3 regions of the Clostridium sardiniense genome follow, and region 1 is predicted to be linked to each of the others. Evidence: riboswitches for the same ligand, from Rfam matches in the RefSeq annotation. Region 1 holds a riboswitch; each other region holds the start of a gene.
What was found. Region 1 has a riboswitch for lysine ahead of K5V21_RS11125 (Na+/H+ antiporter NhaC family protein). Riboswitches for the same ligand answer to the same signal wherever they lie in the genome.
Positions count from the first base shown of each region.

Region 1 (11,140 bases):
TGTCACTGGTTTTGGTATTGTTGGGGTTATATATGTATGTAATCTTTTCAACAAACCAGGTTCTGTAACTATAGCTTGTATAGTGCTCATAGGTATCATGATAAACTATAGTGGTCCACAATCATATGCTTACGCAATTGGTAGAAGTGTCGATACTGCTATAGGAATTATAGTAGCGATTTTAATTAATAAATATTTTAATCCACCAGAAGAAAAAGAGTAAAAATATAGAAAAAAGCCCGGTTAAATAATTGATTTATTTAATCGGGTTTTTTATTATATGCTTTTGGTTTCTTTTTTTAAGAATTTTCTTTCATCATCACTTAAATAAACTGAAAGTGTATCATACACCCATTTATGATAATTATTTATCCATTCCTTTTCTTTATTATCTAGTAATTTAATATCTATTCCCTGTATATCTATTGGACATAGTGATATTACTTCAAATTTATAGAATTCACCAAATTCTTTTGATGATGTATCTTTAACTACAAGCATAGTATTTTCAGTTCTTATACCATGTTTTCCTTCCCTATAAATTCCTGGCTCATTTGTTAAAATCATTCCTGGCTCTAATGAAACTTTATTTGGAACTGGGCTTATACTTTGTGGGCCTTCATGTACATTTAAGAAAAAACCTACACCATGGCCAGTTCCGCATTTATAATCTATACCTTCATCCCATAATGGTCCCCTAGCTTTAATATCAAGGTTTGATCCAGTTGTTCCCTTTAAGAATTTTGTATTCATTAAACTTATGTGAGCTTTTAAAACTAATGTAAAATCTCTCTTTTCTTCCTCTGTAAGCCTTCCAAGTACAAAGGTTCTTGTTATATCAGTAGTTCCATCTAAATATTGACCACCTGAATCTACTAGTAAAAATCCTTTTTCTTCTAACTTATAATTAGTCTTTTCTGTTGCAAAATAATGCATCATTGCACCATGATCTTTATGTCCTGCAATTGTGTTAAAGCTTATTCCTTTAAATAATTCTCCTAAAGCCCTAAACTCCTGTAATTTATCAGAAGCTGATATCTCACTTATTTCAATTTTACCTATATTTTCTTTAAGCCATTTAGTGAATCTAACCATTGCTATACCATCTCTTATTTGACATCTTTTTAGATTCTCTATTTCAATATCATTTTTTATAGACTTTAGTGATGTTGTTATATTTAATCCTTCAATTATATCTACATTTTCATTTACATTAGTATATATAAATGAACTTATCTTATTTGGATCTATTAATACACTTCCTTTAATATCATTAACATCCCCTTTTATATCATCATATTCTTTTAATATTACGCCTTCTTCATTAAGCTTATTTCTTACATCATCTAACACTTTAGAATTATCAACATAAAGAATCGCTTCATCTTCCTTAATTAATGCATAGCCTATTACAACTGGATTACATTCGACATCATTTCCTCTAATATTATAAACCCATGCTATATCATCTAATGAAGCTATTATATAATTTGACACTCCTAAGCTTTTCATCTTCTCTCTAACTTCGCTAACCTTCTCTTTTGTACTCTTCCCACAGTACTTAATATCATGTATAAATATCTTCTCCATAGGTAGCTTAGGTCTATCTATCCATACATCATTTAATAAATCATAATCACTCTCTATCTTTATTGATTTTTTATGTTCTATATTTTTAAATTGCTTATAGTCAGTTACTGAGAACACCTTTCCATCAAAAGCTAGCACTTCATCAGAATTCATATTATCCATAAGCCATTCTTGTAAACTTGGCCATCCAGGTATTCTCATTTTAAATAATTCTATATTAGAACCTTTAAGTTCTTTTTCAGCCTGAATAAAATATCTTCCATCAGTCCAAAGTATAGCTTTATCTAGCCCCACTAATAAAGTACCTGCTGACCCTGTAAACCCTGACATATATTCCCTTCCTCTATAGTGCTCACATACATATTCACTTTGATGAGCATCACCACTTGGAATAATATAATAGTCTATTCCTCTTTTTTTCATTAGACTTCTTAATGACTCTATTCTCTTTAATATATCCATAATATTGCCCCCTTTTTCTTATACTATATTTTCCCATATACATACTTTTATATCAAGCTTATCCAAAACAAAAAAATCTGAGAATGCAAAGCATCTCAGATTTATTCTTCTTCGTAATCAACAACATCAATAATATTATCTTCATTCTCTGTTAAGTTATCATTCTTATTTCCCACTATTTCTTTCCTATACTTAGGAAGTTCTAGCCTTAATCTATAATTCTTGTATGAAGCTCTAAGCTTTGTAGCATCAGCATTAGGTACAAAGAATTCTCTACTAAATTCATCTCCAAATTGCATTACCATCATGGCCATATTACATCCGTTAGAAAATACTTGTTTTCTTTTAACATTTAAATATATATAGTTATCTTTATAATCTATTTTTATATCTTGTCTATCTATTCCTGGAAATTCTCCTTCTATTAAGTATTTATCGTTTTCGTCTCTTATATTAACTTTTATTATACTATCCCCATTATTATAACCTCCATTGAATCCTTCACTAAAAGTCTCATTAACCTCTTCCAAAAAATTCGAATTAAATAAGCTATTAACTATTCCATCAATTAAATCAGTATTGTTTATAACCGCATTAAATGTTTGAGTAAATATATTAGTCAGGTCATTCCCACCATTCATAATATTTCTATTCATTATACGTCTCCTAATATAAATTTTTCCTCTATATAAGTTATTATATTTACACATATGATGACACAAATAATTTATAAATTATAAATAAATCCCACAGGCTTTACTTCCGTGGGATTCTATATTATTAAAAATAATTTTATTCTACATTATCAACAGGTTTTCCTATAAACCTTACTGCCACTGTAAGTACTAATATAGCAACTGGTAAGATAATATACACTGGTATATTTAATCCTGCTGGAATGTACCCAAGTAAAATCGTCGCTCCTCCAACAAATAATGCATACCACATTTGTGTCTTAACGTGTTCTATGTGATCACATCCCGCTCCCATGGATGATAAAATGGTTGTATCTGATATAGGTGAGCAATGATCTCCAAAGATCGCTCCAGTAAGTACAGCACTTGTACTTATTACGATATACCCCATTTCTGGTGATATTGAATGTGCAAGAGGTATTGCAAGTGGCATAAGTATTCCCATTGTTCCATACGCAGTTCCAGTTGCAAATGATATTACTGCACCTAGAATAAATATAATACTTGGAAGTAAGAAAACTGGTATTGAATCTGAAAGTAATGTAACTAAGTATTTAGCTGTGCCTAAATCTTTTATTACTGAACTTAATGACCAAGCAAGTAAAAGTATTACACCAGTGATTATAAGACCTTTCATTCCATCAATCCATACATCTATGGCTTCTGAAATTGTAAATATCTTTTTGCAAACAGCCATTAATATAGCAACTATTGATGCAAATACTGCTGATTGGAAAAGTGCTGTTGATGCATCTGCTGCACTAAATGCTTGCTGAATAGCTTGGAATGAAAATGGTGAATTAGTAAGTACTCCTTGAAGAGCTACATCATTTCCTGCCATTATTGATGAATATCCACTATAGTAAAAGCTTACAAGCGCTGAAATTATTAATGTTCCAATTGGAATTATTGCATTCCATACACTTAGCTTTACCCCTGCTTTAACTTCCATCTCTTCATTTACAGTTATGCTTTCAAGCTCTGCTTTTTTATCTTTAATTCCTTTTCTTGCTCTAATCTCTGCTTTTCTCATAGGTCCAAAATCTCTAAGCATAAGTGTTGTAATTACAACAAAAGCAAGTATTAATATATTATAAAATCTAAATGGTATAGTGTCTAAAAACACTCCAAAAGCATCTACCTCTACTCCTATTTGAGTAAATGAATCATTTATAAGTCCAACTTCAAGCCCAATCCACGTTGATATAATAGCAAGTCCAGCAATTGGAGCTGCTGTAGCATCTATTATAAAAGCTAGTCTCTCTCTTGAGACTTTTAATTTATCTGCGACAGGTTTCATTATAGGTCCAACAATTAGTGAATTTGCATAATCATCAAAAAATACTAATAATCCTAAGAACCAAGTTGTCATTTGAGCGCTTCTTGGCGTCTTAGCTCTCTTAGCTAATGCCTCTGCTATGGCTCTTGCCCCACCCATCTTAGAAACTAGATTTATAACACCACCTATAGCTAATACTTGAAGTATAATTCCAGCATTCCAAGGATCTGCAAGTGAATTTAGAACCCTTTGGATAAAGTCTAGAAATGCTTGAATTAATGACGTAAATGCATTATTATCTACTATTTGAAGCATAAAGCACCCCGCTAATGCCCCAACGAATAACGAAATAACAACATTTTTAGTTATAAATGCTAATACAATTGCAACTAATGGTGGAATTATCGTCCAGATACCAAATTTATCTGCATTTATAGTTCCAGGATCAACCTCTGCTGCAAAAGCAACTGTTGACATACTCATCATTAAGATGAATGTTAATAAAAATACTAAATAACTTCTTTTTTTCATGATTGAATCCCCCTCAAAATAATTTTTGTGAATATTAGAGGCCCATCATTTATTGCTCTTTAATGCAAAAAAGAACCTTGAGATAACACTCAAGGTTCTACTATATACGTAAAAATCCGTTGAATGATAGCTCACCACAATATAATTGTGACAGTCTTATGCATATTCTACATAAGCCCAGGATTATAGCATTAAAGCATTAGCTATATCCTTCGGCGACATCTCCTTTTCTATCATCTCTAAGTGCTTACCTCAATGATAGTACTCTTAAATATCGCGCCTCTACCTCTTCTCATTATTCACTTATTAAATTAATGCTATTATACATTATTTTCAAATTATTGTCAATAATTTATTAATACTTTATCTTTATTTTATTAACATCTGCTCATGAATGCTTCTATATCTTCTACACTCTTAATCATATCTCTAGTAAGAACCTCGTGTCCACCATCTGTTATTAATACATCATCTTCTATTCTTACTCCTATTCCTTCTTCAGCTATATATATTCCAGGTTCTACTGTATATACCATACCTGCTTCTAGAGTAGTATTTCTTCCTGGATTTTCAACATCATGAGTATCTAGTCCAAGACTATGACCTATACTATGCCAGTAGTATTTTGATACATCTTTCCTATCCTCTATAAGACCAAGTTTTATGCATTCTTCAGCAATCCAATCCCTTGACTTCTTATTAATATCTAAGAAGTTCACACCTGATTTTAATTCATCTATTACTCTTTCATTAACTCTTAAAACAGCCTCATATACTTCCTTTTGTCTAGCTGTAAATTTTCCGTTTACAGGGAAGGTTCTTGAAATATCCCCATTATAATAATTAACTTGTGCTCCTAAATCAAATAATATTAAATCTCCATCCTTAGCCTCTGAATCATTATCTACATAATGAAGAATTGTGGCATTTTTACCTGCTGCTGCAATAGTCTTAAATGCATAATCACGCACTCCCCTTCTCTTACATTCAAATTCAAAGTACGCTTCAAGCTCATATTCTTTCATACCTGGTTTTATATTTCTCATTATTGATTTAACGCCTTTAATTGTTATATCAATAGCTTTTTGCATTTCTATTACTTCTCCAGGACTCTTTACTAATCTTAAAGGAGCTAATATAGGAAATATATTTTTTATAGTTACTTGTGAATATCTATTCTTTAATTCATTGCAGAAAGTATTGCTTACTGAAGGAAGGCTATTAAAACCATCTCTTTCTAAGTCTAAGTATATAGTTTTTTCTACACTCTCATTTAAAATTTTATTCAAATAACCCTTAAACTCTCCTAAGTATAAAACTTCTTCAATCTTATTTATTTCATATACTTCTTCTTTTCTTATAGTTTTGCCTAGCCATTTTTCTTTTTCTTCATCAATTTCCTTTATAAACATCTTTGCAGTTATACTTCCATTACTCTTTTCCATGACAAGTATATGATCTTCTTCATCTATTCCTGTTAAGTAATAAAAATTTCTATTTGGTGTAAAATCATATTTTTCATCTGCTGTTTTCTTTGGTGCATTACCAGCAAAAAGAATTACTAAATCATTATCCTCTAGCTTTTCTGCTAACCTTTTCCTATTTAATTCAAATACTTCGTTTTTCATATTGATCCCTCCAAATGTTTATTCAACAGCTAATACCCTAACCTTTATTACTCCATCTATTTCACTCATTTTATATAAAAACCTTTTAACATCGCCTTTTATCTTAGAAACATCTAGAGTTATAGTAACATTAGCTGTCATGTTTATTGGTATATCTTGATTTATTGTTAATATATTTAGTTTTCTAGTTGCAATAAAGTCTAATACCTTTGATAATACTCCTGATTCATGAGAAAGCAATAGTACAATTGTTATTTTTTTGCTATTAACTCCTTCAGCCATTGGGTAAACGGCATCTTTATATTTATAATAAGTACTTCTACTTATACCAACCTTCTTTACCCCTTCTGAAATATCCTTGACCTTTCCTGTGTGTAATAATTCTTTTACTTCAATAACCTTATAAAATACGTTTGGTAATACATTCTCATTAACTATGTAGAATTTTTCTTCTGACATATATATCGTCCCCCTGTACTTTTAAAAACAAATCCCACAATCTGTTTTTTAGTATAATTTAATTTATGCTTATTACTCTAATTTATAGGCATATTATCTCCTAATATACATATAATTATTGTTATTCTTCTTTTTATTCTTATTTCCTCCTTATATTATACTTTTATGTTAAATAAATAGACATCTTTTCTATATTCTTATAATATCATATAAAATACACTTGTCCATAGGAGGAATACATATGAAAAAATTAGGTTTAATTCCTAAGCTTATAATAGCAATTATATTAGGTTTATTAATTGGAAACTTTATGCCCGAAGGATTTATAAGAGTATTAGCTACTTTTAATTCCTTATTCGGTAATTTTCTTGGATTTATAATTCCACTTATCATATTAGGATTTGTGGTTTGTGGTATCGCAGACCTTGGTGGCTCTGCTGGTAAAATGCTTGGATTTACAACATTATTAGCTTATGGATCAACTCTTTTATCAGGATTCTTTGCTTTTTTTGTTTCTTCAAATATTTTTCCAAAGTTTATTACTGCGGCTGAATCTTTTAGTGCAAGTAATCCAGAAAAAGGACTTCTACCATCTCTATTTATAGTTGATATGCCACCTATAATGCCTGTTATGACAGCTTTACTTTTAGCTTTTCTTTTAGGGCTTGGTATATCATCATTAAAAAAAGGTCGTACTCTTTATAATATGGCTTTAGAATTTCAAGAAATAGTTCAAAAAGTTATTAAAGTAATTATTATTCCATTAATCCCATTACATATCTTAGGGATATTTGCAAATATGACATATACAGGCGAAGTTCAAACTATCTTCTCTGTATTTTGGAAGGTATTTTTAATTATACTAGCTATTCAATTCTGTATAATACTATTCCAATTTTTAATAGCTGGTGCTGCTAGTAAAAAGAACATTTTTGTTCTCCTAAAAAATCAGGTTGCTGGTTATTTAACTGCTCTTGGTACTCAATCATCAGCTGCAACTATACCTGTGAATCTTGATGTTGCTGAAAAAAATGGTGTATCAAAAGGTGTTAGAGAATTTGTTGTTCCACTTTGTGCAACTATTCACTTATCAGGTAGTACTATAACTCTTACTTGCTGTTCAATAGCAGTAATGCTTCTAAACGGTATGAATTTTACTTTTCCTCAATTTGCTGGATTTATAGCAATGCTTGGTATAACTATGGTTGCTGCCCCTGGTGTTCCTGGAGGTGCAGTTATGGCAGCACTTGGAGTGCTTCAAGCTAATTTAGGTTTTAGTGAAGCACAGCTTGCTTTAATGATAGCACTATATATAACACAAGATAGCTTCGGAACTGCTTGTAATGTATCAGGAGATAATGCAATTGCACTAATAGTCGATAGATTTAAATTTAAGTAGAGTAAAACAGTATCAATATTTAATATTGATACTGTTTTTCTATATTAATATATATTTTTGTATTTCTTTATAAGTTAATATAATTTATGAAAAATAAAGCTTTATTATTACATCTAGTTAACAATAATTTTTGACTTAAAAATTATTTCTTCATGTGGATTAACATTACTAATTGGATTTATAGTCCTTACTATATATAAATCGTATTGTCCTCTCTCTTTTGGGAGATTAAATTTAAATGTATCTTGTAATACATCTTTATTTCTTTTAAATATCTTGCCCCACTTTCCATCTATCTTTACAAGCTTATTATCTATAAATACCTTATACCCATAGTTATCTCCTTTAAATCTCTCTTCATCTAATTTTACCTTAAAAGAGTATTCTGTCTCTTCTCCTCTATATCCTACAATATCATAATTGAATTTACTATTAGCATCATTTAACCTATCATATTTTATTTTTCTTATGCCCATATCTATATTTTCATAATTACTATACCCATATATTCCAAATACAGTATCATCACCTTTTGCTATGAAACTTAATACACCATCACCTATATTATCTGTTTCTATTTCTACTATATTTTGTCCATTTCTTATATCAATATTATACTCATATCTAAACCCTTCATTATTAAAATTAACGCTTATAGGCTCTCCGTTTAATAATGGCGTTATAGTAAATTCTCTCTCACCTGCCCCTTCATAAAATATTGATATATTTACCTTTCCAGAGTTAAATTCTTCATCACTAAAACTATATAAATCAGATTCACCCTCCCCATCTCTAACTAGTCCAAACCCGAAACCTCCCCCATAACTAGTATGTACTTGGCTAGTTGCATTAGCACTACTAGTTACATCTTTAATCATTAATGATAATGTGGCTGCCATAGCTAAAGTTGCAGTAAGTATTATAATCCCTCTCTTTTTCATCTCTAATCCCCCTAATACATCTTATTATAAATAGTTTATCATGAAATATATTTATATTATGTATAATTTTGTATGTATATTTCTAAAAAAAACCTTAGTATATTAACGTTATTATTCTATATTTTTACTATTTCTAATGCTTATAAAGTATATATGTATATAATATCTTATTATTTTTTTAGTAAATTAAATTTTATTAAAACAAAAGTAGAGATAGCTTAATTGCCATCTCTACTTTTATACTTTATCTTTTAATAAACTCAACAAGCATGGATTTATTCTCTAAATTTTATCATATACTTTAGGACCATTCTTCATCAACATCTTATATGCAATTATAGTAACTAATAATATTACAGCTACATTTAAAGCAAATATTAAATATATATTTACTATCTTAAATGCAAGCCATGTTAGTATTCCTCCAATAGGAATAAAGATTAAAAACATTATAAGAGGCTTAAAATTCTTATTAAATAAAGCCTTTTCATCCTCCCAGTTAAGTTTTGGAGAGCTATAATCCATATATACACCTATTACAGAAACCATAACTATAGTTAAAGCTTGTAATATTAAACTCATAATAAATGCTATTATAGGAGCATCAAAATATATAAGTATAAATACTCCAATTAAAAATCCTATACAATTTATCATTATTGATGAAAGTATTTTAGACTTTATTTGCGTTTTATAATCAATAGGAATATATTTTAATACCATCAGGTTTTTGCCTTCTCTACTTATACAAGTAGAGGCAGCACTGCCACCAGCTATTGTTAATGCCATAAATAAAACAGATCCTCCAACTATAACTGCGCTTCCTAAGGCTTCATTACCAAAAGGCAATCCTTCAGTTGTAAAGGCAATAAAAAATATTGCTGGCATATATATAATCATAACAACACAATTTATAAAAAATGTTGGTGTTCTAAATATCATCTTTACATCCTTAATAGCAAGTGTTATCAGTGGTGATTTTTCTTTTATATATTCTTTATTATTTTCTAATATCTTTTCTCTCTTACCTACAGTCTCTGACATTCCAACGATACTCTTAAAGTATAACTTATCTCCAATATAATATAGGATAAGAGTAAGTATTAAAGTTGCTACAATTAATAATACTAAATTGATTATTCCTTTACCTTCATTACTATATAATAATGCATTTGCACCAAATATATTTGTAAAGAATACCCCATTCATAGTCTCCATGAGCCCATTACTTTTCTTCAATAATCCTTCAATTGTACCTGTAGCACTAGCACCTCTATTTGAAAAGAAATTAATTGCCACAATAAAAGCTAGTGCTATTACACCTGAAATTGTTTTAAACATATCCTTATGTCTTGATATATTAGTAAATCTCATAATTATTAATGAAATTAGTAAACATAACATAAGTGGTAATATTGGATTTACTATTATAACTATAATTGCGAATAAGTAATATAGCACTCCCATCTTAGCCTCTATACCATATGCTATAAGAGGTAAAATTATTATACATGTATAAACATACATATTTAATAAAGTAACTGCAAACTTACCTATCATAATATCACTAGCTTTAAATGGCATTGGCATAAGTACTTCTATATCTTCTGAGAAGAAAAAGACATTAAGCACAGTGTAAATACCCATAAGAAATGTTGTTGCACTTCCCATAAATAATATAAGTGATATAAGATATCCTTCTTGATTTATTGCCTTAAAACCCTCATAATTTGTACTAACCATCATGCATATAGGTGCTGAAAATAAAAGAACTAATCCAAGCATAAGAGCCATCATTAATTTACCTGACGTTTTGTTATTAAACATCTCTCCAAGAGCATTTTTTAAAAAGAATTTTGTTGCCATCTTAATCCTATTCATGTTCTGTCATCTCCAAGAACATTTTTTCTAATGACTCACTCTCTTTAAACTCTTCTCTCATTTCATCTAAAGTTCCAACAAACTGTAATTTCCCCTTATTTATAATTGCAATTCTATCACAAACTTTTTCTGCTACCTCTAATACATGAGTTGAAAATAATACTGTATTACCTTCATCGGCATGTTCCCTCATCATCTCTTTTAATATATATGATGATTTAGGATCTAGTCCAGTTAACGGCTCGTCCAATATCCACACTTTAGGTTTATGAAGT
Region 1 covers NZ_JAIKTU010000008.1:130,856-141,995, reverse strand. The annotation lists gene K5V21_RS11140 (FUSC family protein) at 1-223, shown strand, start outside; gene K5V21_RS11135 (aminopeptidase P family protein) at 277-2,052, opposite strand; gene K5V21_RS11130 (Hsp20 family protein) at 2,154-2,708, opposite strand; gene K5V21_RS11125 (Na+/H+ antiporter NhaC family protein) at 2,845-4,557, opposite strand; lysine riboswitch at 4,677-4,850, opposite strand; gene K5V21_RS11120 (aminopeptidase P family protein) at 4,935-6,185, opposite strand; gene K5V21_RS11115 (ACT domain-containing protein) at 6,204-6,644, opposite strand; gene K5V21_RS11110 (dicarboxylate/amino acid:cation symporter) at 6,886-8,043, shown strand; gene K5V21_RS11105 (hypothetical protein) at 8,157-8,984, opposite strand; gene K5V21_RS11100 (putative ABC transporter permease subunit) at 9,267-10,865, opposite strand; gene K5V21_RS11095 (ABC transporter ATP-binding protein) at 10,858-11,140, opposite strand, start outside.

Region 2 (11,140 bases), on a different contig from region 1:
CTTTTCCATAATAAAACCCCTCTCAATCTTTAATTTTGTATTACATCTAAAAAAGTTATGTAATATTACTCATATATTATAAAGATATTAATTGCCATGGTAATTTATGTTAAATTATTTTATGATTATAAAAAATAATATTCAGTAAAAAAGACTTCAGTTTAAATAAACTGAAGTCTTTTTTAGCTAAAACCCTAATGGAATTCCAAATGCAAAGAATCCAATTAATAGAATTGTCCAACATATTAAGAATCCAACTGAATATGGGAACATTAATCTGATCATATCTCCTAATGTATATTCCGGCTTATACTTTCTCATAAATACAAGTATTATTCCAGCATATGACATAAGTGGAGAAATAACATTTGTCGATGAATCTGCTAATCTATATGCAGCTGATACAAACTCTGGAGTTAAATTATTGTTAACTTGATATAACATTGGAATAAATATAGGTCCAAGTAACATCCACTTTGATGTTAGTCCACCAACAAATAGATTTATTATTGAAGTTATTATAATAAATCCTATTAAAAGAACTATTGGATATTTATCTATACCAAGTCCTTGAAGGAATGATGCTCCTAAATATGTTATATAAGTTCCAATATTTGAATAACTAAGTAGTGCTAAGAAATTATATGAGAAGAATGTTAAGACTAAAACATATCCCATTCCACCCATTTGCTTTGACATAGCTCTTACTATGTCCATAGCATTATTAAACTTGCCTACCTTTCTACCATAGAATAATCCTGGCATAAAGAATAAGAATGTAATTATTAATATAACATTATCCATAAACGGATTAACTTTTGCTCCATCTTCTCCTATAAAAGGTGCTAATGGCCCAAAGTAAAGAATTGCAACTAAAACTAATCCTATTAAAAAACCAAATCCTGCAAATTTTAATCCTTTGTTTTCTTCAACCTTAACTGAGAAATCTGATAAGTCCATATCTTCTGGAACAACATACGTTTCTTTTTCTAATCTCGGTTTTATGAATTTAGCAGTAATAAAGTATCCAACCATTGATAACAAAACAGTTGATGCTACTATAAATATATAATGCATTGTAGCAGGATTTAATGCTTGTCCACTTTGTGATAAAAATGGAACACCTTGTCCCTCTGCAAATATCTTAGCATTATTACCAACTATAACATCAATTGGAGTTCCAGGTATTAAGTTAGCACTAAATCCAGCTGATACCCCAGCAAAAGCAGCTGCCATACCTATCAATGGATTTTTCTTTAATCCAACATATAATAGTCCAGCAAGTGGTATTAATATTATGTATCCAGCATCTGTTGCAATACTACTCATTATTCCTAAGAAAACTAAAACTACAGGTAAAAATTTATCTGATACTTTAAGTCCTATTTTCTTAATTAATGTAGTTAATAATCCTGACTCTTCTGCAAGTCCAACTCCAAGCATTACAATAAGTATTGTTCCTAAAACTCCGCCACCATAAGCAAGCCAGTTATTTAAAAGTGCATTATCAAATATCCATCTAAAATTTTCTGCTTGGAACATATTTTTTATTTCATAAGCAACTGTTCCACCATCTGCACCTAAAGTTTCAAATTTTATTCCACCCATGAATATAGTTGCAGTAATTACTATTGCATATAATACCATGAATATTATTACTGGATCTGGTATCTTTTTCCCAACCTTTTCAATAAAAGACCCTTTTTGTTTTTTCCCTTCTTTCATTTCTAAACCCCTTTTCCTTGTTTATTATTTAGACATATTATTATTAATTTATTCATAATTTCTTTTTAATTATATCATCTTTATTTCTATATTTGAAATTTAAAGTATTTTTTACCTCTTCTTTATGACTTTCTTCGTAAATTCAATATTTTTCCTCGATTAATTAACATTTTATTAAAATTACTTCAACTTTATTATCAATTCATTATCAGACTTATTTTGTTACATATCTATTTTTCGCACATTCTTTATTTTTTGTATCTATATGGCGGACATATTTTTCATAAAAAAAATACCTCTTTATTCTTTTTAGAATAAAAAGGTATTTATAATTTCTTAAAAATAATATCTTAATTGTTATTAATTTTATTTTTATGATAATTATATATATAAAATGGAACCCCTATAAGCATTAATATAAAGCCCCACATTACAGTTTCTGCACCTGATCCATATATTGTCCATATTGAATATATAAAAGCTAAAATTGGAACTATAGCTTTTGTTATGAAAATCTTAAAGTTAAATTCTTTTGCACCTTTAAACATTAACATTATTTCTGCTGCTGATGTTAAAAGATATATTGGTAAAAACGAAAGTGTTGCAAGTATAGTTATAAATGTAAATGCTGAAACCATGCTCTTTTGGAAATTCATAATTAATAATATATTTACTAATATTGATCCCACTATTAAAGCATTTGCAGGAGTACCATATTTAGGATGAAGTTTTCCAAAAAATTTAGGGAATACTCCATCTTCTCCAGCTGCAAAAGCAACACGTGCAGTTGAAAGAAGCCATCCTATAGTTGTTCCAAGTATACATATAACTACTGCAATTGTAATTGGTTTACCAATTGAACTACCTAAAATCTTGCTTAATATATCAGTAAGAGGCGCTTGGCTATTTGCAAGTTCTCCGTTTGGCATAGCACCCATGCTCGCTACACTAATTAACATATAAATTACAGCTGCTATTATCATTCCATAAATTGTACTTTTCTTAACATTTTGCTCTGGATTCTCTATTTCTCCAGCAGTAACAGTTGCACTTTCAAGTCCTACAAAAGCCCAAAGTGTTGATGTTGCCGCAAGTGAAATTGTTGAAAATCCTTTTCCATCTGGAATTAAAGGCATAATATTTGCTACATCAAAGTTTAGGAAAGCTACTATTATAAATATAGCAAAGAATGCAATTTTAAATACAGTTGCTATAGTTTGAAGTTTTCCAGCCTTTTTAACCCCAATAATATTTATTATAGTAAAAAACCATAAAATAGCACTTGTATATATTATTGAAATAAATGGGTCCCGTAGTGCTGGAATAACTGCTGAACTATAGCTTGAAAGTGCTACAATTATAGCTGCATTTCCAATCCATGAACCATTCCAATAAAGCCATGCACTTAAAAATCCTGTAAATTCTCCAAATGCTATTTTTGTATATTGATATGCTCCACCTGTCGTTGGATACTTTGATCCAAGATTTGCAAAAGATATCGCTATTAATATTGATCCAGCTGATGTTATAATCCAAGCAATTATTGTTGCAAGTGGTCCTGAAAGTTGTGCTAATGTTGCAGGAAGCATGAATACACCAGATCCAATCATATTACCACAAACAAGCATGGTGGCCATAAATAGACTAATCTCTTTTTTTAAGTTTCTTTCTTCCAATTTGTCCCCTCCCAATTTTAGAGTAAAAAAATAAGCCCAAAAGAGCTACTGTCTTTGAGCTTGTATATATTCACTACAAACGCAAAGATAGCTCACCACAATTTCTTATGGCAGTTTTACACATATTCTATGTAAACCCAGTATATAATCTCAAAGCATTAATTATATACTTCGGCAACAATACCTTTTATATTAACTCAAAGTGCTTTCCTCATTAATATTACTTATTATTATTGCGACCTCTATCTTACCCGATTCATTATATTATGACATTGTAATTTTAGACAAAATTTCAGAAAATGTCAAATAATTTTTAAGTCTATCAAATCCCTGTAGTTATCATATTCTAAAAGTTTTCATTAATTTATAAATTCCTAATGATCAAATTAATATATTCCATAATTCAACTTACATTTCCTTGATACTTTGTTTATTTTTATTATTTTCCAATTCTATAATTTTATTTCAATATATAATAAATTAATTATCTCTTATGATTTTTTCTTTAACTTTATAAATTGAATATATAATTCTATTTATTTTAAACTGGATTTTATTTTTAAAAATTTCACACTTATTTAATGTAGGGGTAGCGAATGTTAATAGCTAGTTCAATAATAGCACTTATAATCGTAACAAATTGTTTTTTAGAGGTGTACTTATGAATATTTCACAAATTTTAATTGGGAAACCATTAATGACAAAAGATTTAAAAAATCAGACATTTAATACATTATGGGGATTGCCTATATTATCAAGTGATGCAATATCATCTGTAGCATATGCTGGAGGTGCAATACTTGGAGTATTATTGCCAGTAACGGGCTTATTAGCCTTTAAATATATGCTATTTGTTACAATTGCCATAATACTATTAATGTTCTTTTTAATTTGCTCATATAAGCAAGTTATTGATTGCTACCCTGCTGGTGGCGGTGCTTATATGGTTGCCAAAGATAACTTTGGTACAAAGACTAGTTTACTTGCAGCATCAGCATTAATAGTCGACTATATTTTAACTGTAGCCGTTAGTGGTACTGCAAGTACGGATGCTATAACATCAGCTTTTCCCTCACTTTATAACTATAGAGTGTTAATAACACTAGGACTTATACTTTTTTTAACTATAGGTAATTTAAGAGGGATACGAGAAGCATCAAAGCTTTTTGGTGTACCTACATATCTTTTTGCAATAGCAATACTTTTTATGATTGTTGTAGGTATATATAAAGTACATGTTTTAGGATTTACTCCTAAACCACTATATAGCTTGCCAAGCTTTTCAAAGAATTTAACAATTTTAATATTTTTAAAGGCCTTTGCTTCTGGATGCACTGCCCTTACTGGTATTGAAGCCGTAAGTAATGCTGTTCCAGCATTTAAAGCGCCTTCACAAAAACATGCAAAGCATGTACTTTATTTATTAGGGCTTTTAGTATTTTTAATTTTAGGTGGATTATCCTACCTATCAACAATATATTATGCTATACCAAATCCTGAACAAACACAGATATCACAAATAGCTATTCAAATATTTGGTCATAATATATTTTACTATATAATACAGTTTACAACTGCAATAATATTACTTATGGCTGCAAATACTGCCTTTTCAGGACTACCATTATTATTATCAATAGTTTCAAGGGATGGATTTGCTCCAAGACAATTAAGTAAAATCGGAAGAAGACTTGGTTACTCAAATGGAATCATCTTGCTGTCAGTAGTTTCAATACTATTAGTAATTATTTTTAATGGAGATTTATCTTTACTACTTCCACTTTATGCAATTGGAGTATTTATTTCATTTACAATTGCTCAAAGTGGTATGTTAGTTAAATGGTTTAAAGGAAGACCTAAAGGATGGAGGCATAAAGCTTTAGTAAATGGTCTAGGACTTATTGTAAGTGCTATTACTTTAATTATAATAACAGTTTCTAAATTTCTTGAAGGTGCTTGGATTATTTGCATAATAATTCCTATTATAGTCTTTATAATGTATAGAATAAAAAAATACTATGATGTAACTTATTCTGAACTTAAGATAAATGAAGGAGAAACTCTTAAAACCTATGAATCAGATATTACAAATTATAGGGTTGTTTTACTTATTGATTCTTTAAATAAAAGTTTTGTTAAATGCTATAATTATGCTAAGTCAATATCTTCAGATATAACAATTCTTCATATATCTACAAATGAAGATAAAACGAAGAAGCTTATTGATGATTTTAAAAAATTTGGATTTAAAAATGAAATTACAGTATTATCATCACCTTATAGAGAAATACGTAATCCAATTATTAAATATATAGATCAAATGTGCAAGGACTTATCAAGTGATGAGAAAGTCTTAGTTGTGTTACCTCAACTAGTTTCCCCTAAAATTCATGATAACTTCCTTCATAATCAAATTACTCTAATACTTAGAGCATCTTTATTAACTAGAAAAAGTGTTGCACTAGCAACAATACCTTATATAATTAAATAAAAAATAGCCATAGAGATATAAATATCTTTATGGCTATTTTTTATTTTAAAAACTTAAAATAATTCCTTAACTTTTTTACCTATTCTTTCTCCAAATATCATAGGTGTATCTATATCTTTATCATTTACTCCATTTACACTTATATATCCTAAATGTATAAATGGCTTTCCAAGAGCTGCTCCACCAGAATAAATAAGCATTCCCTTTACTATTATCTGATTTATTAAAGTTAAAATAGCAGTGTCTGCACCACCCCATATATAATCTGCTGTTGCATAAAATGATGCTAATTTACCTTCTAAATTTATATCATGAGAATCATCAAGCCATTTCTTCATATTTGCAGTAGTATTTGCAAGATATGTTGGTGTTCCAAATACTACTCCTTTACTCTCATCTAAAAATTCTTTATCAATTTCTTCAATATTCATACATTTTATTTCTATTCCATCTACTCTTTCAATGCCTTTCTTTATTATCTCCCCTACTTCTCTAGTATGTCCACTTTTAGAATCATATAAAATTGAAACCTTCATACTTTCCTCCTTAATATCCTTAATCTCTCTTTTTATATTACACCTATTCATATTATATATCAAAAAGGGCTAAGCTTTGTTTATTTAACAATGCTTAGCCTTTAACCTTTTCATATATAACTTTATGATAATTTAACTATTTTTTTAACCTTTGCATATCCTACAAAGCTTAAAACTATCATAGGTATTACAAAAGGAATATACATTAAGAATAATACTCCTCCTACAGAGTAAAGAATAGCACCAGTTAATGCAAATCCTGCTTTACTTTTAATTGCCCCTATTACATTAAATATAGTTGCTAGAACAATACAGATCATATGTGGTGTTACTAAAGCTGTTGCTATAGCACCTCCTAAAGCTTCTGCATCTGATGATGCTCCAGATATAGCACCTCCAAAATTAACTACTAAAAATATGGAATATAATACTCCAAGTACCGCTGATATAATTAATACCTTACTTCTCTTTTCCATTTTATAATACCTCCTAATGAATAAAAATAATACCTGTAGCTTATTACTTCTTGCTACAGGTATTATTATAAATTACATTATTAATTTTATGGTCTGCTACCAGCATACAAATTAAATTTTATTAGTTTCCAATAGTAATCCTAATATAAAGAATATAATTATTGTATATAAAATATATCCACCTAACACTTTAAACTTATTATTACTTTTTAATAATGGTAACTTAACTTTAATATTAATAAAATTAGAATATAAAAATATAAGTGCTAATAAAGATACTACCATGTATAAGTTTTCTAAAAATGCAGATTTAATGCCTTCAGTTTCTGTCGGAGTAAATAGTCCAATCACTAAAAATCCATATCCACAACATGCTAATATTTTCTTCCATAATACCCCTGTCCTAAAGCCAGGAATTATTTTATAAAAGTTTTTTATAGAAACTTTATATCCGCTTTTATTTATACCTTTAATGTCATCAGTAATTGATGTGTTTTTATTAATATCCTCAGAATTACTTTCTACATTTTCTAATTTTACATTTAAAGTAGGGTCATCATCTCCTTTATTAAGATCTAGTAAATTCATTTCTTTATTAAGATCTAACAAATTCACTTTTTTATTTTTATCCACAATAGACTCATCAATATTATCTACTGATTTATAAAATTCTTCTTTAAGCATTAGCAAATCTCTTTTTAATTCACTTACATTTTGATATCTATCAGATGGTGAAAATTCAATACTCTTTTTTATTATGTTCTGTAGATACCCATTATTAAGCTTATTTTTAGGATAAGTTCCTGTTGTAAGCACATTCATAAGTATTCCAACTGAATATATATCACTTCTTCCATCAGTTTGTATAAAACCAAATTGTTCAGGAGGTGCATACTCTTCTGTACCTTGAATTTTAGTATCTTCATTTATGCCCTCTTTATATTCTCTAGATACATCAAAATCTATTAATTTTAATACATCATCACTACTTATAATTATATTTGATGGCTTTATATCTCTATGTATAATTGGAGGATTCATATTATGTAGTTGTTCTAATACACTACAAAGAGATATTATGTAATCTATAACCTTTTCTTCTTTAATAATTCCCTTATCCTCTATTATTCCTTTTAAAGTATCCCCATGAATATATTCTTCAATAACTATTAGAGATCCATTATTTCTAAATACTTCATATATTTTAGGTAAATTTTTAAAATTCATTTCTTTTATAGTTTCATATATTCTAAAATTATAATTAGTTAAAATCTTTTTTATATAAATCTTTTTATCGTTAGTATTTTTAACTAAATATATCTTACTCTTATTGTTCTCATTTAATTTAGTTAGTTCTTTATAACAAGAAAGCTTGTATTCTAAAACAAGATTATCCATAACTCTATTTCCCCTTACAATATTGATTTTACCCCTAAAGAATTATATCATATTACTTGTACACCTTACAATTTAATCCTAAGGAGTGAATATATAATAATGAATGAAAAAAATACAACTGAATTACTAGATCGCCTTAAAAACACAAAAAATATTAAAGAATTAGAGAATTATATAGATTCTATAGATGAATATACTTATACAGATTTTGCAAAATATATACTAAATAAATGTGAAGAAAAAGGAATTAAAAAGAGTGAGCTTATTAATAAAGCTGATATTAGTAGAACTTATGGATACCAAATATTAAGTGGAGATAAGAATCCTAGTCGTGATAAAATAATTAAACTTTGTATAAGTGCTAAACTTAACTTAGATGAAACTGAAAGAGCTCTTGCAATTGCAAAAGTTGGTAAATTATATGCTAAGGATCCGAGAGATAGCGCATTAATATTTGCAATAAATAAAGGTCTATCCGTTGCAGATGCAAATGAATTCTTATTTAATCTTAATGAAAGTTTTGCATTTAGAGATGAATAAAGAACGTGATATAATTCACGTTCTTTATTATTTTAAATCTGTTGATTCATTCCAGTTTATACTACATTTAAGTATTAAATTTTTATTTTCTAAATTTTCTTCTTCAATAGAATCAATTAGAATTCTTGCTGCACACTTACCTTCTTCATATGTTGGCTGGGATATTGTTGTTACTGTTGGAGTAGCGTACCTAGTCCACTCCCAATCATCAAATCCTATAAGCCCAACATTATTTGGTATATTTAAATTTTGAGTCTTTATATAATCATAAGATTTCTGAAGTACCTTTCCATTTACAGCAAATATTAAATTTTTTCTATCTAAATCAATATTTGTATTTATTACTTCATTAAGCTCTTCCCTTGTAATATTATCATCAATTACTTGAACTTTATAATTTACACCTAGTTCCTCTAGTGTATCTATAAACCCATTCATTCTTTCCACTCTAACCATTAACATATTTGGATCTTGTGTTAAAAGCACAAAATTGTTATACCCTTTTTCTACTAATTTAGTAATTGCTTCTTTAGTTATATCATAATTGTTTGTTTTAACCCACTTGCCTCTAAAGTCTTTATTTACTGAATCTAGTAGTACTAATTTTTTACCACGCTCTTTTATTTTATCTATAAGTTTTGTAAATTTCACAGTTGATTGAACAATAAATCCATCAACACCCATATCTAACATTCTATTTATATATTTCTCTTCATAATTAAAATCATAACTGCTACTTCCAACTATTATTTGATAGTCTTCTTTTCTAGCAACTTTATCTATACCTTTTACTATTGTACTACTAAAAGGATTTGATATGTCAGCAACTACAACTCCTATTAAATTCATCTTTTTAGAGGTAAGACTCCTTGCCACAATACTTGGACTATAGTTAGTTTCTTTGATTACCTCTTCTATTTTTATTTTTGTCTCTGCTGACATCTTTTCATATTTCCCATTTAAATAAAAAGATACTGTTGTTTTCGACGTTCCTGCCATATCTGCTATATCTTTTATTGTTACTTTTTTCATTATACTCCACCTCTAAATCGGTTTACATTGTATTATTTGATTATGCCTTTAATCTTATCTTATTATAAGTTTCTCCTTTTTTATGAATAACTATAACTTTCCCGTAAAAAGGTACATCTTTATAATAATACATTTTACCACCTTTATATGTTTCTTTATTAAATATTATAACAATATAACTCTCATTTTTAGATATTATAAATTCTTTAGAAAATGCTACTTCTTTATCAACATAATCTAGGCTATTGAATTGCTTTATATTAGCTTCTCTAACTTCAATATTATCATCTATAATAATATCATAATTTACACTTCTATTGTTGAATTTTAATGATTTAACAATCTTTTTATTATTATTAACTTTATTGTAACATTTTGATAAAAGTCCATTAGTTATTCTTAATTTTTCTTCACTTATAATTTTAAGATTATCATTTTCATTTTTTATATCTACACCATTATAATTTAAAGATACCTTAACATTATTATCTAGATTATATATACATTCAAGTTCATGATTCCCACTACATTTTACATCATTAACAACTATCCATATTGCAGGATCTATATATAACACCTTTCTATTTATTAAATATGGAATTCCACTTTTAAGCTCTCCTGTAAATGGCATTTCCACATAACTTATATTATCTTTATTTTCAAAATAGTTTTTAAGACAATCTCCATAACTAAAATAACTCCATGATTTATTTGGTATTCCATGTGGTTCTTTATCTATTACACATACATTATGAGCCCTATAAGACTTTAAATATTCCCTTAATGGATCTTCTTCTACGTATGTATACCTACCACAATCAATAAGGTATGGCTTACCTTTATAGTAAATTGATATGTGTCCTAAATCTGTATGCCCATGTCCACTACCTAATGTTCCATTTTGAAGATAAGTATAACTTCCATCACATTCAAATGTATTCCTTATATAAATATTTCCTGAATCTTTAAAAATCTTGCACTTATCAATTGGTTCTTTTTTATTTAATTTATTAAATTTATCATATCCATTTTTTCCAAGTAACCATATACTCATTAAATCCATATCATCAAAAGAAGCCCATTTTAAAGTCTCATTATTAAATAAAACTGCAGCTTTAACTAACACATCTCTAACATCTGTTATATCACTATCCCCTTGTGCTTCTTGCGTTGATTTAGGAGATTTTGAATACATTAGATATTCAGCCATGCTCTCTATTTTATTTATGAAATTATTATCTATCTCCATGCCAAGCTTTTTACCAT
Region 2 covers NZ_JAIKTU010000004.1:121,582-132,721, forward strand. The annotation lists gene K5V21_RS05655 (glycosyltransferase family 2 protein) at 1-9, opposite strand, end outside; gene K5V21_RS05660 (AbgT family transporter) at 187-1,725, opposite strand; gene K5V21_RS05665 (APC family permease) at 2,076-3,401, opposite strand; lysine riboswitch at 3,482-3,654, opposite strand; gene K5V21_RS05670 (APC family permease) at 4,063-5,892, shown strand; gene K5V21_RS05675 (flavodoxin family protein) at 5,946-6,428, opposite strand; gene K5V21_RS05680 (hypothetical protein) at 6,551-6,904, opposite strand; gene K5V21_RS05685 (serine/threonine-protein kinase) at 7,016-8,302, opposite strand; gene K5V21_RS05690 (helix-turn-helix domain-containing protein) at 8,402-8,842, shown strand; gene K5V21_RS05695 (LacI family DNA-binding transcriptional regulator) at 8,870-9,874, opposite strand; gene K5V21_RS05700 (heparinase II/III family protein) at 9,915-11,140, opposite strand, start outside.
Region 2: it holds a riboswitch for lysine, as region 1 does, so the genes downstream of both, K5V21_RS05665 (APC family permease) here and K5V21_RS11125 (Na+/H+ antiporter NhaC family protein) in region 1, are expected to answer to the same signal.

Region 3 (11,140 bases), on a different contig from region 1:
AGTTATATTTGGATTTTTATCATTATTTTTAATTAAAATTCTTAATCCATTTGTTATAGAGAAAATTTCATTAATACCAGATAAATATGTATTTATATCTGCTGCAATCATAATTATTATATTTATTGTAGATATAATTGCTACAGTTACTTCATTAGTTGATATGAATGAGATGCTTAGAAAAATTACACAAATTAATGTGGAATTAAAAAGTTTAGGGATTTCAATGGATAAATTTAATGATATTGAATTTAATAAAGTTTTTAATAAGCTTAAGATGACAGAAGATATTAAGAATTTCAAATTTAAATTTGAAGATACTTATAATAATTTCAAGAAAATGCAACTTAAATCAAGTATACAAAATAGATTAATGAGAGCATTCCCAGATATGAGATCCAACATATATGGGGAACAATTTAAAAAATTAAAAGATAGTATAGCTGACTATTGGAATAGAAAACAAAATTAACAGAATCATTAAACATAAATCATCTTCATAGGTATATAATTATATATAATGGAGGTGTTTTTATTTTGAGAGAAATTGTAATATATTTTACAATCTATAGTTTTTTAGGGTGGGTTGCTGAAACAATTTATTGTTTTATAATAGATAAGAAATTTACATATAGAGGCTTTTTATATGGTCCAGTTTGTCCTATATATGGATTTGGAGGAGTTATAGTAATTAAATTTCTTCATGGAATAGGTAATAGTCCAATTAAAGTATTTTTAGGAGGAATGATATTAGCATCTGTATTAGAATATATAACCTCTTATGTTCTTGAAAAATTATTTCATATGAAGTGGTGGGATTATTCTACTTATAAATTCAATATAAATGGTAGGGTTTGCCTAAAAAATTCTATATTCTTTGGAGTATTAGCTCTTTTTATAGTAGAAATCTTAGAACCTATGCTTAGAGATTCTGTAAGTAGTATACCATCAAGTATAATATATCCATTGTCAACTATTATAATTATAATATTTATTATAGATTTAACATTTACGGTAGCACACTTAATTCACTTAAAGGAGCATTTGGATAGACTTAAAAATATTAAGGGTGACTTAAAGGATCTAAATATAGAGTTTAAGCAATTTACAGAAGCTGAATTTGAAAAGATTAAGATGGAGATTGCTACTAGAAAAAATAGTGGACAAAATATAGATATGTTAAATAAGGTTATGATAAAATTAGATTCACTTAAAAATGAAGCAAAACAAAATAGAAGAGTTTTAAAAGCTTTCCCACATGCAAAGTACAATAAAGAACATATTCACTTTAAAGAACTTAAAAATCTTATAGATAATAAGTAATTTTAATTTCTATTGTTAATAATATTTAAAATATGTATAATAGGAATGATAATTATAAAAATGGAGTGAACATAAAGATGAGAATGAGAAGAAAGCCTTGGGCAAGACCAGAGTTAGAAGCATGTGACTTTTTCATAGTAGATCCAAAAGAATTAAAAGGAAAATGGAATAATTCTTATAAAAAGGAACAACCTATTTATTTAGAACTTGGATGCGGAAAAGGTACATTTATGGCAGTACATGCATCACACAATAAGAATATTAATTATATAGCTATAGATATAAAAGATGAAGTTTTAGTATTAGCAAAAAGAAATATAGAAAAAGCCTTTGAAGAGCTAGGAGAAAGTTTAGATAATGTTAAACTTATGGCACAGGAAATTTTATTAATTGATGAAATACTTGGAGAAGAAGATAGTATAGAAAGAATATATATTAATTTCTGCAATCCATGGCCAAAGGAGAGACATAAAAAGAGAAGGCTTACTCATACTAGACAATTAGAAAATTATAAAAAATTCCTTACAAGTAACGGTGAGATATGGTTTAAAACAGATGATGATGAGTTATTTGAAGAATCTTTAGAGTATTTTAAAGAGAGTGGATTAAATATAAAATATATAACATATGATCTTCACAATAGTGATTTTGAGGGAAATGTTAAAACAGAGCATGAAGAAATGTTTACTGCACAAGGAATAAAAACTAAGTTTTTAATAGCTACAAGATAAGAAAAAAACTACCTTAATTAAGGTAGTTTTTTTATATAATTACTAAATATTATAGCGATGAGCTTAAAAATAAAAGAGGGTTTTAGGAAAATAGAGGGACAAATAACATTTATTGTGGGTATATATGAATAATGAATGAACAAAGCTGAATTAAATAGTATCCATATAAAATATAATCTATAAATATATTTTAAAGTAAGTAAAATAGAGAGGATCATTCATTTATAATTAAGAAAAATAATAGTATGACATAAATTTATAATGTAAACAAAGTGAAAATAGGACAATAATAGTATTGAGTTTTAAAAAAAATTAGAACATAATTAAAAAAGAAAATAAAATGAATAATAATTGAGGTAGAGGTGCAAATTTAAATAGTACTATTAATGAGGTAAGCACAATGAATTAATAGGAAAGGTAAATTTGCCGAAGTATTCAACTGATGCTTTAAGGTTGTATTGCTGGTCTAATACATAATATGTACTAGATTGTCACAAATATTTTGTGGAGAGCTATCATTCAAAGGTCCTAATTAGTTTATATACGTATATTAATACGATTGACTTATTACCCTGAGTGATATTTTCCTCAGGGTTTTATTTTCGTTATAAACTAAGGAGGAATTTAAATGAGTGAAACAGAGAATGGTGAGTTAAAAAGAAGTCTTAAGGCAAGGCATTTAAATATGATTGCACTTGGTGGATCTATAGGTACAGGAATATTTCTTGCTATGGGAGATAGTATTCATGTAGCAGGGATTGGAGGATCTATAGTCGCATATGGAATAATTGGAATAATGGTATACTTCTTAATTACTAGTCTTGGAGAAATGGCAACGTATATGCCGATATCAGGTTCTTTTGGTGCATATGCATCTAAATTTATTGATCCAGCATTAGGATTTGCCCTTGGATGGAATTATTGGTATAACTGGGCAATAACAATTGCAACAGAGATGGTTGCGGGATCTCTTGTTATGAAATATTGGTTTCCGAATGTTCCAGGTATAATCTGGAGTAGTATTTTCTTAGTAGTAATAGTTGGATTAAACCTTTTATCTTCAAAGGCCTATGGAGAGTCTGAGTTTTGGTTTGCAGGAATTAAAGTTGTTACGGTTATTGTATTTATAGTTGTTGGAGTACTTATGATATTTGGTATTATGAATGGGGATACAGTTGGATTTAAGAATATATATGCAAATGGGGGGCCTTTTGTTGGAGGTTTTAAATCAATCTTTTCAATATTCTTAATTGCAGGATTCTCATTCCAAGGTACAGAACTTATTGGTATTGCTGCTGGAGAGTCAGAAAACCCAGAAAAGACAATTCCAAAAGCAGTACATACAATTTTTTGGAGAATACTTATATTTTATATAGGAACAATACTTGTTATTGGATTAATAATACCATCAGCACAAGCTGGAGTTAGCACAAGTCCATTTACTATGGTATTTGAAAAAGCAGGTATTGCAGGTGCAGCATCTCTTATGAATGCAGTTATATTAACATCAGTTTTATCAGCAGGTAACTCAGGAATGTATGCATCAAGTAGAATGTTATATGCTATGGCAAAGAGCGGAATGGCACCAAAGGTATTTTCAAAATTAAATAAAAGAGGTGTACCTACAAATGCTATAATATTAACTACAATTATTGCATCAGCTTGTTTCCTTACAGGACTTTATGCAGAAAGTACAGTCTATGTTTGGCTTGTGGCAGCATCAGGACTTGCAGGATTTATAGCTTGGCTTGGAATTGCAGCTTGTCACTATAGATTTAGAAAAGCTTATATATATCAAGGTAAAGATTTAAGTAATTTACCATACAAAGCTAAAATGTTTCCTATAGGTCCTATAATAGCACTATTACTTTGTGCTGTAGTTATTGTAGGTCAAGGCTTTTCTTATATTAAACCAGAAGGGATAGACTGGATGGGTATAATTTCATCTTATATAGGAATACCGCTATTTATAATTTTATGGGCTTGTTATAAGATAAAACATAAATCAAAAATAGTTAAGTTACAGGATGTAGATTTAGAGGTAGATACGCTGAAAAGAGATGTAACTAAAGAAGTTTGCGAAGAAAATGTGACTCAAAATATCTTAGAAGAAAATTAATATATTTTATATAAATAAATGAATCTCTCACTAAAATTTAGTGAGAGATTCATTATGAAATATCAGAAAAGGTTTTCAAATTATTATAAATGTGCTATAATAACAACAGAAAATCAAAGGAGGAATTGTTTTATGACACAATTAGTACCAACACCACATAATAACGCTAAATTAGGAGATATAGCAGAAACAGTGCTTCTACCAGGGGATCCATTAAGAGCTAAATATATAGCAGAAACTTTCTTAGAGAACCCTGTTCAATATAATACTGTAAGAGGAATGTATGGATATACAGGAACTTACAAAGGAAAGAGAATATCAGTGCAAGGAACTGGAATGGGAATTCCATCAATAGGAATATATACTTATGAATTAATACATTTTTATGGAGTTAAAAATCTTATAAGAATAGGTTCAGCAGGAGCTATTCAAGAAGATTTAAAATTACATGACGTTGTAATAGGAATGGGATCATGTACAGATTCAAACTTTGCAAGTCAGTTTAATTTACCAGGAACATTTGCACCAACTGCAAGTTATGAATTATTAGAAAAGGCAGTTAATTCAGCTAGAGATTTAAATGTAAATGTTAAAGTAGGAAATATATTATCAAGTGATGTATTCTACGGAGAAGAAGGATTAGATGGATTAAAGAAGTGGCAAAAGATGGGAGTGCTTGCTGTGGAAATGGAATCAGCAGGACTTTATATGAATGCTGCTAGAGCTGGTGTAAACGCTTTATGTATATTGACAATATCAGATTGTCCATTTACTGGTGAAGTAACAACAGCAGAAGAAAGACAACTTGCATTTACTAATATGATGAAAGTTGCATTAGAATTAGCATAGTATTTTATAAAGCTTGTATCAATTTTGATACAAGTTTTTTTGTATATAAAAATAAAAATTGTTGAAACTTAATATTGTGAGTGATATTCTTATTAATAATAAATTACAGGGTGGTGTTTATATGAACTTTAATGACGGAGTGGATTATAATAAATTTTTAGAAGAGGCAACTTCAGATCAAATGGAGATGATTAAAAAACAAGCAGGAGTTTCTAAAATTTGTGATTATGGGTTAGATAAACTAAAGAAAATAGATAAAGAAATTAAAGTTGCAGTATTTTCAGAAACTAGATGTGGAGATGCAGCAACTGCAATACCTATATTATTAGGACTTAAAGAATTAAATAAAAACATAAATATTAAATTCTTTAAGACTGAGAATTATAAAGAATTTTTAGAAAATAATTTAGGAGAGAGTAGAATACCAACTATATTAAAAGTTGATGATGAATTTAATATAATAGATAAGTATATAGAGTTTCCAAAATGTGTAAAAGATAGATTGGCAAATGAAGAAAAAGAAGATGTAGTTAGAGAATTTAGAAGCGGAAAGTATTCAGAAGAAATTCAAAAATCACTTATTCAATTAATATTAAAGTAACTAAAAGAAATGTAGCAAAAACAATTAACCCCCAATATATTATAGAGAGAATTAATATATAAAGGATAATATATATGAATGGTATGAATCCATTACTAAACATGCTATTTGGAGGCATGGGAAATCCAATGGGTGGAATGGGAAATCCAATGGGAGGCATGGGAAATCCAATGGGAGGACTTATGAATATGCTACTTGGTGGAATGAATCCAATGGGAGGTATGGGAAATCCAATGGGCGGTATGGGAAATAACATGCCACCTCAAATGAATAATATGCAAGGATCAAATATGCAAGGACAAAATCCATTAATGAATATGATGATGAATATGATGGGAAATATGAACGGTATGGGTAATCAGAATACTATGAATAATATGAATAGAAATATGAATCAAAACAATGGAAATCATAGATCAAATCATAGAAATTCAAATAGTAGGAATTCAAATAATATGAATAATAATAACATGAATCCAAATAACATGAACCCAAATAATATGAATTTAAACAATATTAATCCTAATAATATAAATCAAGAAGACATGAAGAGGATTATGGAGATGTTTATGCAAAATATGAATAATTCATCAAATGATAATGGGTATAGTAATGAAAAATCTCATAGGAAGCATAGAAGATAGTAGGAAAAAGAACCATTTTAACTATAGATAGTTAAAATGGTTCTTTTCGTATAAAATAATAGAGAAATATGGATAAGTTTTTAGACATAGTCTTTAAAGTATACAGTACATTTAAATAGTTAATTATTTGTAGTAAAAATACCTTGTATTGTTACACACTTAATATATCATTAATCTCAAATGTGATTAAAATCACATTTTTGTATTCTTAAAAGAGTAAAATTAAGAATATAGAAGGTAGATAGACACTAAAGGTTGAGGCTAGAGGGTAGGATCTAGATTGAATCATTAGTATTTATCTTAATAATTATTAGGAGGAATACAAAATGGTAGTAGAAGAAGTTAGTGAATTAGAAATTGAAAAGATTTTATCAGGAGAAGATGATGAAAATATCAAAGAATTTAAAGACTTTTTAAGAAGCTTTGGGATAGAGGATACATTTCAAGATATAACAGCAAAACATCTTAAAAAGAGATTAGAAGTATTACTTGCAATAGCAGAAGAGGGAAAAGATCCTAAGCTTACAAGCAAGAAGAAAGAATTAAAGAGAGTTTTAGACAATCTAAAGGGAGTTAAAGATAAGAGAGCTGAAATGAAAGCTTTAAGAGAAATATATGCAGAGTTCCAAGATTGTGATTTAGAAACTAAGGAGCTTGATAAAAAGTTAAAACATTCATTAAAAGAAGTTAAAAAGTATGAACACTTCAAAAAACATGAAGAAAGAATTGCACAAAAATGGATTAGAGAATTAGATAAAAAAGGTAATAAGATAGAAACAGAAGATGTCATCTAATCTTTAGTTTTACATTATTATATACACCTGAAGGGAGCATCAATTTTGATGCCCCTTTTTCAAAATAAGTTCATTATATCCGATATTTATAAATGTTTTATTGGTTTCTTCAATTATTAAATTTACACGGTTATCTTTAAATTCTAAGTTTCTCATATATAATTTATCAGAAGAAAGAGTAGATAATATTATTAAATCTCGTATTCTTATTTGCTTATCATTAATACAAGCATCTATCAGAAAATAATTATATTTTAATAGCTTTGTAATTAGATGATATATTCCTGTTTTAAGTTTATAAGGAAATAAAAATTTATTCGTAATTATAACTATAATAACACCTAATAATATAAATATAATTCTATGTATGGCTATAACGTTAAGTGAAGTATTTAAGGAGGCTACAGATATGGATGCCATAGCTGTAAAAGTTGAAAGCTTATAATATTCTTTAAATCCATATGCTAAATAAAGAGAAATAATTAATATTATAATAGTTAAATACTTATTATCTGAAATAGTTAATACAATTATTAGAAGAAATATTCCTATAAAATTTCCCTTCAATCTTTCTTTTCCTTTACTTATTGTATCTTCATAATAGGGCTGCATTACAGACATTATTGTAATTGCAACCCAAATAAACTTGTATATAGAGTAAATATTACCTAGAAATATAGTTAAAGAAAGGGTTATAGAAATTCTAAGGGCAAAATTAAGCCTAATTGACCCAAAATAAAAATTATTTATAAAATAGTTTTTAATCCTATCAATATCAGATCTTTTCCAAGTAATATATTTCTTATTAATATCTTTTTTATTTAAGTTATATAGTTCTTTTATAGAGTTTTGAAGTTCTTTTAAAATAGATGTTAGATAATTACAGTATGATATATTAGAATATATAGATATAAATATATCTATATCTTTTACTATATTTTTAGAAGAGTCATCTGTTTCAATTCTTTTAAGTATAGAATCTATTAATATTTTAAGTTCTCCAAAAAATACCCTAAGTTCTAAAGAAATGTGATTATTATATTTATTATTTAAAGCGAATTCTTTTAAATAAATATTTATTTTTCCTAAGATAATATATATATCAAAATTTATTTTTCCTAAGTTCGTAGTTAAACTATTTCTATATCGTGTTGTATATATTTTATAACAAAGTCCTCTTAGTTCTTTTGATATATTTAAATAAATTTTCTCATTAAAGAATCCATTACTTAATGAGCTAAGTTGTTCACTAAATAGTGATAGTGGATGGCAGAGAGTATCTTTTATAAACTCTTTTTTACTAAGGAGAGAAGAAATGAGGATAAATATTACAACAATAAAAATACCAAGAAATATAACTAACAATCTATTTATATATGAAGATAAGATTGGAGTAGAAAATGATGTAAAAACATAGAGCATAATAAAAGGTTTATATATTTTAGGGTTATATCTAACCGTTAAAAAATAGGATATAAAAAATATGGTTATAAAGTTTATTATTATACCAATATAAGGATATAAAGAAGATATGAATGATAGTGTTACTAATAGGAAATCAATAAATAGTAATCTTATAATTTTGTATATTGGTTTTATATTTAAATTTTCAAAAGATAATGCAATAGCTGTCAATGTTATTGGGAATGCTAACATAACATTATCTTGGCCTAATAAAATTATTATTAACAAAACTGTTAAATTAGCAATTGTTCCATATTTAAGCATTGTCTTTGTATTTAAATTTATTTTAGCTAAGAAAGACCTCATCATAAAAATTTCTCACTCCCTACTGTTAATCTATATTATTTGTATTAATAAAAATATTATTAATTGTTTATAAAATAATATTTATGAAGGAGCCATCTGCAAGATTAAAAGGATAATAATGTAATAGGAAGAGTGAGAAATCATATAAACACATATTATTTTCTTAAAATTAAAATGAATATATGTTTATAAAAAATTTATCTATTTTTAATAAATGTAACAGAAAGTATTGAGATGCTATGATACCTGTTGTATAATTGTGTGGTAACTTGTAATTTTTTGAATACAAGAGGGCGATTTAGGAGGGGTTAATAATGAAAAGAAAATTTATTGCATTAGCACTAACATTAGTTATGGCAACAGGATTAGTAGCATGTGGAGGCGGTGAAGACAAGGGTGATTCATCAGCTAAAAAATCAGATTTAAAGGTAGGTATGGTAACAGACTCAGGGACAATTGATGATAAGTCATTTAACCAAGGAACCTGGGAAGGTATAGTTGAAGCTGAAAAGGAACTTGGAGTATCAAAGAAATACTTACAACCAGCAGGTGAAAAGCCAGCAGATTACTTAAAGTCAATAGGTGACCAATATGAAGCTGGAAATAAATTTATAGTTACACCAGGATATAAGTTTGAAACAGCTATATTTGAAGCTCAAGATAAATATGAAGATGCTAAATTTGTAATACTTGATGGAAATCCACATAATGGAGATTTTAAAGCAGTAGTTAAGCCAAATACTGTAGCAATATTCTTTGCTGAACATGAATCAGGATTCTTAGCAGGAGTTGCATCAGCAGTTCAAATGAAAGAAGCTAAGTTTGGATTTATAGGTGGAATGGAAATACCAGCAGTTCAAAAGTTTAACTGGGGATTCCAACAAGGTGTTAAATACGCTAACGAAAAATTAGGAACTAAGATTACTATAAATAAAGAAGATGTTATATATGAAGGAACATTCAACAATACAGCAGGTGGACAACAAATAGCAGCCAAGATGTATGATAGAGGCGTAAATGTAATCTTTACAGCAGCAGGAGGTACTGGAGCTGGAGCTATTACAGAAGCAAAAGCCAGAGCTCAAAAGGGTGAAGAAGCTTGGGTTGTAGGTGTTGACGTTGACCAATATGCAGAGGGATTATACAAAGATAAAGATGGTAAAGAGAAGTCAATTATCTTAACTTCAGCAACTAAGAACATAAAGAAATCTACTTTTGAAATGATTAAAGATGAAATAGATGGTAAATTCCAAGGCGGAAAAACTTTAATGTATGATGCTAAAAATGATGGTATAGGTCTTCCAGCAGAAAATCCTAATTTAAGTGATGAAGCAGTTAAAGCAGCAAATGACGCATTTGCGAAAATTAAATCAGGTGATATAAAAGTATCAATTGAACAAGGAAATTTAATTAAATAAATTAAACTTTAAGTATATAAAAGGTTTGGGGCGTGAAATCGCCCCTTTTTAGTATAAACAACATGTGGGGGAGGATATAAATGGAATATGCAGTAGAAATGCTTAATATTCGAAAAGAATTTCCAGGTATTGTTGCAAACGACAACGTAACTCTTCAATTAAGAAAAGGTGAAGTACATGCACTACTAGGAGAAAATGGTGCTGGTAAGTCAACACTTATGGGAATGCTTTTTGGGATGTACCAGCCTGATAGAGGAACTATTAAGATAAATGGAAAAGAAGTTAAGATTACAAATCCAAATAAAGCAAATGATTTAGGAATAGGCATGGTTCATCAACATTTTAAATTGGTTGAGAATTTTACAGTAACAGAAAATATAATTTTAGGTTGTGAGCCTAAGATAGGGTTAGTTGTAGATATAAAAACTGCAGCTAAGAAAATAGAAGAACTTTCAAAAAGTTATGGATTAAATGTTGATCCATATGCAAAAATAGAGGATATTTCTGTTGGTATGCAACAAAGAGTTGAGATATTAAAGATGCTTTATAAAAAAGCAGACATATTAATATTAGATGAACCAACAGCAGTTTTAACACCTCAAGAAATAGAAGAGTTAATTAAGATAATAAAAGGATTAACTAAAGAAGGAAAATCAATTATCCTAATAACTCATAAACTTAAAGAAATTAAAGAAGTGTCAGATAGATGTACAATAATAAGAAAAGGTAAATATATAGGTACAGTTGAAACTAAAGATACAACAGAAGCCCAAATGGCTAAAATGATGGTTGGAAGAGATGTTTCTTTTAAAGTAGAAAAGAAAAGGTCAAAGTTAAAAGATGAAGTATTAAGAGTAGAGAATATTTCAGTTAAAAATAATAAAAAAGTAT
Region 3 covers NZ_JAIKTU010000002.1:228,081-239,220, reverse strand. The annotation lists gene K5V21_RS02895 (putative ABC transporter permease) at 1-472, shown strand, start outside; gene K5V21_RS02890 (putative ABC transporter permease) at 538-1,323, shown strand; gene trmB (tRNA (guanosine(46)-N7)-methyltransferase TrmB) at 1,401-2,054, shown strand; lysine riboswitch at 2,404-2,577, shown strand; gene K5V21_RS02880 (amino acid permease) at 2,683-4,173, shown strand; gene deoD (purine-nucleoside phosphorylase) at 4,306-5,022, shown strand; gene K5V21_RS02870 (thioredoxin family protein) at 5,144-5,623, shown strand; gene K5V21_RS02865 (hypothetical protein) at 5,698-6,267, shown strand; gene K5V21_RS02860 (hypothetical protein) at 6,594-7,061, shown strand; gene K5V21_RS02855 (FUSC family protein) at 7,101-8,834, opposite strand; gene K5V21_RS02850 (BMP family lipoprotein) at 9,146-10,249, shown strand; gene K5V21_RS02845 (ABC transporter ATP-binding protein) at 10,330-11,140, shown strand, end outside.
Region 3: it holds a riboswitch for lysine, as region 1 does, so the genes downstream of both, K5V21_RS02880 (amino acid permease) here and K5V21_RS11125 (Na+/H+ antiporter NhaC family protein) in region 1, are expected to answer to the same signal.